Regions from separate parts of the Bacillus sp. NMTD17 genome, predicted to be linked through region 1. Evidence: predicted binding sites of a transcription regulator. Region 1 holds the regulator's gene; each other region holds the start of a gene.
What was found. The regulator LexA, encoded in region 1, represses DNA repair genes until DNA is damaged. The targets are predictions, from matches to a motif close to CGAACATATGTTCG.

Region 1 (2,279 bases):
CTTCTCATTCCCCGCTTGATTTTCAGGTTATGAATTTTTCGTTGATACTCTTCAACTACTCCTACGATCTCAATAACCATTTCATCTGCTTCTGAAAGCTCAAGCTCGCCTCTATGAAACGTACTGTACACCTTTACGTTCTCTTTAAAAAGACAATGAAGAAGCGCAATTTTTGCTTGTCCTCTTCCGAGACGCGTTTCATCCTGGATAAGAACGGCATCAATTGACTCTTCTTTTAGTGTAGCTAGCATATCAAACACACCATCACGATCTAGATCATATCCGCTTGCTTTTTCTTTGATGACTTTCACCACATTCATCTTGTGCATAGCAGCTAAAGCCAGCAGTTCTTCTTCTTGTCTCTTCAGCGAGGTTTCCTGCTCTTCTTTGACAGTGCTTACTCTCGCATAGATGATTGCATTCATGACTTCAATCGACCTTTCTATTGTACTGTTGCAAGTTGATATACGACTGGATGCTCTTTTTTGACTGGTATGACAAGAATGTCACCAGGCTGGATTTCCGTTGAAGCAAGATCATTGTGCTGAGTGACCCAGTCAATAAACGCATTTTTGTCGATTGATTTGCTGTCGTTTACTTGATCAGCTAACCCCCAAAGAGTATCACCTGATTGAACCTCTATTTTAACATACTGATTTGGATCATTATGGCTTGTGACTGCAATAAGTGAGAGAAATATGCCAACGATGAATGAGAATACCCCAATAAAAATAATAGATTCTTTTAACCTCATAATGTCATCTCTCCTAACAGAATATGTGTTCGCTCTTTCTGTCACTCATTATAAATACGAACAAACGTTTCTGTCAAACGTTTTTTTCGAACCTATGTTTGTACTGTTAGGAAAAACATGCTATAATTTCTTTAAAATTGACGTTTTGAGGTGCAAAAGATGACGAAGCTATCAAAAAGACAACTCGATATCCTGACATTCATCAAAGAAGAAGTAAAAAGTAAGGGCTATCCCCCATCCGTTCGTGAAATTGGAGAAGCTGTCGGTCTAGCATCCAGTTCAACGGTTCATGGACATTTAGCTAGACTAGAAACAAAGGGCTTAATTAGAAGAGACCCAACAAAACCTAGAGCGATCGAAGTACTAGATGAAGAGGAAATGAATATTCCTAAGAGTGCTGTAATGAACGTACCAGTCATCGGAAAAGTAACAGCAGGCCTGCCTATTACGGCTGTTGAGAATGTAGAAGAATACTTCCCTCTTCCAGAGACTTTTGCAGCACCAGATGAACAAGTATTTATGCTTGAAATTATGGGAGAAAGTATGATTGATGCAGGAATTTTGGACAAGGACTATGTCATTGTGCGTCAGCAAAGCACCGCTAACAATGGAGATATTGTCGTCGCCATGACAGAGGAAGATGAAGCGACAGTGAAACGTTTCTATAAAGAAGATACACACTTTAGATTACAGCCAGAGAACCCATCTATGGAACCGATTATTTTACAGAATGTAAGTATACTAGGTAAAGTGATTGGCGTATTTAGAAATATTCACTAAAAAAAGCCGGTATTTCATCAGCTGCTGATGAGAACCGGCTTTTTCTTTTATGAACAAGAATATGCTAGAATACGCGAGCTTGGGAAGGAACCAAATGTAAAGTTTGGCCAAATAAAGCCAGTTGTTCTCCCGAAAGGCTGTGAGGATAGGACATACATTAAAAACACTTGACCGTTTCTCATGAACACAATCGTCCATCTTCTATTACATCCCGCTGCAAATTGAACAGATTGCTGGCCTCCACCTGTTTGCCCTGAAATAAGTGACTGCATGCTTTGAGGCTGTGATAATGCTTGCTGATACTGCGAAATGATATGCTGCGGCGGAGCTGGCGGAGCTGATCCGCTTGATCCGGGTCCAGTGCCTCCTCCTCCGATTGGAAACCCTGGAAATCCTCCAACTTGAGGAATAGGGAGTGATGGCCATCCTTGCATCTGCCTGTCATATGAGTAACCATTCCACATACCTTCATACGGATAATACATATTCAACACCACTTTCTTAGACATTCATCACGATAGTATATGTCATAAATGAAAAAGCGTGTTGAACGTCCAAACAAAAATTTTTCCAAAAAACGTTTTGTTCTTCTTTAGAACGGTTAAATAGTAGATATAAAGAAAAAATAAAAAAATGAAAACTTTTTGTCTCCCTCAAACGTTATATATATAGAAAGAAAAGAAATAAAAAACATTTAGATTTAATACTTGTAATATCACTGTAATTGTTGTAACATTTGTAACAT
Region 2 (2,279 bases), on a different contig from region 1:
TTTGCTGAAAATGTTCAAAAAATAGCTTCGGCAATTTTGCGCGCAAATCTCTGCCTCCCCACCAGCTTTGGATGACGGATGTGACGGCGTAAAAATCTGACGGCTTCACTTGACGTATCATGATGACCTCGCCCCTTTTCATTTTTGGCTTACCGCTCTCTTTTTTAAAAAAACTGTTTGTTTCAATAGTCTACCTGTTCGATTAATTGTTTGTAAAGATCACGTGTCAGCCTTTTTTCCTTTCAGCTTTGTTGATTCTTCGTTCTTTCGCCGTCATCTCCTTTTAAATCTTCACACTTATTTCAAAAAGTTCACTTTTTGTGCGAAAGTTTCATTCTTTTGGTATGTTAAGATGGTTCATATAGGAAATGTAACAAATGTTTATTGGAGATGATGATATTGGTTTGGATTGTTACTTCACTTGTTGTGTTTAGTCTTTTAAAGCTTCTTGTCACTTCGCTGCCTTCTGGTGTTGTGGAACGCCTTTTTAGTCGTTATGCGGTGCATGCAAAAGTAACAAGTGATCAAACAACGATCATGTTTGAAGATCGTCCGCTCAATGATCAGCAAGTATCTGAAATTATTCGACATTTTAATGATGCGATCTTTATTGAACGCTATTATATTTATCCTGGTGATGAAGAGCGTTTTCTTCATCCGCAGGAAGGGCCTGCGCCGCTTACCATGCAAACAAAGCTTGGCAAACATGATGTGACCCTTTATCTGTATCATTACGATGACCACGTGGATGTGGTGCGGCAGTTTACACATAAGCCTAAGAAAAAACTGACGGCCTATCGTTTGCGTTCTGAGCCGCTCCAAACATCTCACAACTTGGCACATGCTTAAAATAATGTTGCATCAAATGAGACGAAGTGGAAGACACTTCGTCTTTTTTGTATGGATTTACACTCTTTTCTTTGAATGATTTACCAGTATCAATTTCGCCTCCTGACGGTTACAATATAAACGGAACATATGTTCTAAGAGGTGAAAATAATGAATGAACGAGCCATTCTGCTTGTGGATATGCAATCGTTTTATGCGTCAGTCGAAAAAGTGGAGGCTCCCCACTTGAAGGATGTGCCGCTCATCGTCTCTGGAGATCCTGAGCGGCGGAGCGGGGTCGTACTTGCCGCCTGCCCGCTCGCTAAAAAACGAGGCGTACAAAATGCATCAAGATTATGGGAAGCGCAGGAGAAATGCCCCGAAGCTGTCGTCGTACGCCCCCGTATGCAGCGCTATCTTGATATCTCTGTCATGATAACAGAGCTGCTCGAACAATACACAGATCTTGTCGAACCCTATTCAATTGATGAACAATTTCTTGATATTACAGGCAGTCTGACACTACTCGGGTCTCCCCGCGAGATCGCTCAAAATATACAAACAACCATTATGAACCAGACTGGCATTTACGCACGTGTTGGCATCGGTCCTAATAAAGTGCTCGCTAAAATGGCCTGTGACCATTTTGCTAAAAAAAACACATCTGGTATCTATGAACTTCGTACAGACAGTGTTGCGGCTGATTTATGGCCGCTTCCGATTGGAAAATTATTTGGCGTCGGCAAACGAATGGAGCACCATTTAAAACGAATGGGCATCAGTACCATTGGGACGCTTGCTGCTTATCCGTTAGACCGGCTTAAAAAACGCTGGGGAATCAACGGAGAGCTTTTGCAGCGAACAGCTTTAGGGCATGATCCCTCTCCGGTCACCATTCACACACATGATCAGCAAAAAGCGGTTGGACATCATATGACTCTTCCCCATGATTATGCGTCTTTTGAGGATATCAAAGTCGCTCTTCTTGAATTGAGTGAAGAAGTGGCAAGACGTGCACGCTTTAAGCATTATCTTGGGCAAACAGTGTCTGTTGGCGTGAGAGGCGCTGATTTTTCTCATCCGACTGGATTTCATAGACAAATCAAGCTTCATTCACCTACACAGTACGGGACAGATATTGCAGACGCAGCCATTCAGCTATGCCAGCAGCACTGGGATGGCCAGCCCATTCGCAGTGTGGGGATTACTCTCTCACAGCTGCAGTCTGACAGCCAATATCAGCTGACTTTATTTGATCACCATGTTCAAAAAGACAAACTCAGCAAAGTATTTGATGCGATCCACATGAAGTATGGACCTGCTGCCCTGCTGCACGCTTCGTCACTGACAAGCGCAGGGCAGGCGTATCACCGCGCCGAAAAAATTGGCGGACATTACAAATAACGGAGGCGAACAGCCATGAATCCCAATAAATTAACACCTGGATACAA
Region 3 (2,279 bases), on a different contig from region 1:
GCTGAAAAACGAATGATGAAAAAACCGAGTCATTCGATAAAGCAATGGATTGTATAAAACATACCATTTACGAATGAAGGATACAACGAAAGACTCTTCCCATATATTCATTCATCGATTTGGTTAATGTTTAGAAAAATGGGTCAAACTACATATGTCATGCATCGATCTCATGTTCTAAAGAGGTGTAAATAGTGAAAGTGAAGATGAAATGTTTCGTTACAGGACTTATCATGACAAGTGTGCTTTTTTTCGCTGCGGATATGGAAGGAAAAGAACACTTGCAAAAGCAGTCAAACTCTATCACCGTGCAGCTTGAAAAAGTCTATCTAGACGGAGATGTGAGTATTGAAAGACACCGGGCTTCATTAGAAGACAAAGACACATTCTGGGCACAGTATAAAGGCTGGACGCTAGTAGAACAGAGAGAGGATTTTGCGCTTTTTAGAAAGCAAATTGATGATATCTCTCCATTAAGTAAAGCAAATGGATATATCGGATTATCAGAGGACGGTGTGATTTCTACGTTTCATGGAAGGCCTGACGGCTGGGCGGAGCCTATTCATCTCTTTTTTCAAATTGATACGTCCCGTTTAGAAAGTCATGTGGAGGAGCAGCTTGAGCAAGGCATTCCTTTTCGAACAAAGGATGAATTTGAGCATGTGCTTGAAGTCATGAAGCCTTACCGAAATGAAATATCGTTTTAAAGCGTGTAACAGCTTGCTGGTGTGAAGGCCGCAAGCTGTTTTTCGTGGTTTTATCGTAAAAATGCATTGAGCGAACGTATGTTAACTTTTATTGCGGTTTTCTTCTCGATTTATGTTACAATGAAGAACAGTCAAAGAGGTGAAAACGGTGATAGAGTTTGTAAAAGGGACCATTGATTATGTGTGCCCGCAATATGTTGTCATTGAAAACGGCGGAGTGGGATATCAAGTCTATACCCCAAACCCGTTTATCTATCAAGTAAACAAACAAGAAACGATTTATACGTATCATTACATAAAGGAAGACGCTTTTTCGTTATATGGATTTCAAACGCGAGAAGAAAAAGCGCTGTTCACAAAACTGTTAAATGTCACGGGGATTGGGCCGAAGGGGGCTCTAGCGATTCTTGCTTCCGGTGATCCTGGCGCTGTCATTTCAGCGATAGAACGTGAAGATGAAGCGTTCCTGATTAAGTTCCCTGGTGTTGGCAAAAAGACAGCTCGCCAAATCATTCTCGATCTAAAAGGAAAGCTAGCCGATGTCGTACCGGAAATGATTGGCAACCTATTTAATCACGAGGACCATATTCAGGTCGAAACGCAGCAAACGGCATTAGACGAAGCGCTTGAAGCCTTAAATGTTCTTGGATACGGTGATCGTGAAATTAAAAAGGTTCTTCCATTATTAAAAGAAGAAAAGAATCTCACAACCGATCAATATGTGAAAAAAGCTTTACAAAAAATGTTGAAATAGGGTGATGTCTCATGGATGAACGGCTCGTCTCAACTGAAGCAGACAACCATGAATCAGCCATTGAGCAAAGTCTGCGGCCACAGACACTTAGCCAATATATCGGTCAGCAAAAAGTAAAAGATAACCTCAGTGTGTTTATTGAAGCTGCCCGCATGAGGCAGGAAACACTCGATCACGTCCTTTTATATGGACCGCCTGGACTCGGGAAAACAACGCTTGCGTCGATTATCGCCAATGAAATGAATGTTCAGCTGCGTACAACATCTGGACCAGCGATTGAACGTCCTGGCGATTTGGCGGCAATCTTAACTTCTCTTGAGCCAGGTGATGTGTTGTTTATAGATGAAATTCATCGCTTGCAGCGCTCAATTGAGGAAGTGCTTTATCCGGCAATGGAGGATTTTTGTTTAGATATCGTCATTGGCAAAGGAGATACAGCGCGCTCTGTACGGCTTGATTTACCGCCATTTACACTTGTAGGTGCCACGACCCGTGTAGGGCTTTTAACAGCACCGCTTCGTGACAGGTTTGGGGTACATGCAAGATTGGAATACTATGAGCAAAGAGATTTGGCTCACATTGTGGCAAGAACAGCCGAGCTGTTTGAGATTGGGATCGATCTTCGCTCAGCCGAAGAGATCGCAAGACGTTCCCGGGGCACGCCAAGGGTTGCCAATCGTCTGCTCAGAAGAGTAAGAGATTTTGCGCAGGTGCTTGGGAATCATGCGATTACCGAGGACATTGCGGAAGATGCCCTTGAGCGCCTTCAAGTCGACAGGCTTGGTCTGGATCATATAGATCATAAGCTGCTTTTAAGT

Region 2: the regulator LexA is predicted to act here: its motif matches at 972-985, upstream of C6347_RS10530 (DNA polymerase IV).
Region 3: the regulator LexA is predicted to act here: its motif matches at 779-792, upstream of ruvA (Holliday junction branch migration protein RuvA).

The regions. Positions count from the first base shown of each region.
Region 1 covers NZ_PVRH01000002.1:33,477-35,755, forward strand. The annotation lists gene C6347_RS05290 (YneB family resolvase-like protein) at 1-425, opposite strand, end outside; gene yneA (cell division suppressor protein YneA) at 443-754, opposite strand; gene lexA (transcriptional repressor LexA) at 914-1,534, shown strand; gene C6347_RS05305 (hypothetical protein) at 1,582-2,019, opposite strand.
Region 2 covers NZ_PVRH01000003.1:182,075-184,353, reverse strand. The annotation lists gene C6347_RS10540 (GNAT family N-acetyltransferase) at 1-121, opposite strand, end outside; gene C6347_RS10535 (YfmQ family protein) at 400-849, shown strand; gene C6347_RS10530 (DNA polymerase IV) at 1,000-2,232, shown strand; gene C6347_RS10525 (YolD-like family protein) at 2,248-2,279, shown strand, end outside.
Region 3 covers NZ_PVRH01000005.1:196,263-198,541, forward strand. The annotation lists gene C6347_RS15215 (intercompartmental signaling factor BofC) at 207-707, shown strand; gene ruvA (Holliday junction branch migration protein RuvA) at 856-1,461, shown strand; gene ruvB (Holliday junction branch migration DNA helicase RuvB) at 1,473-2,279, shown strand, end outside.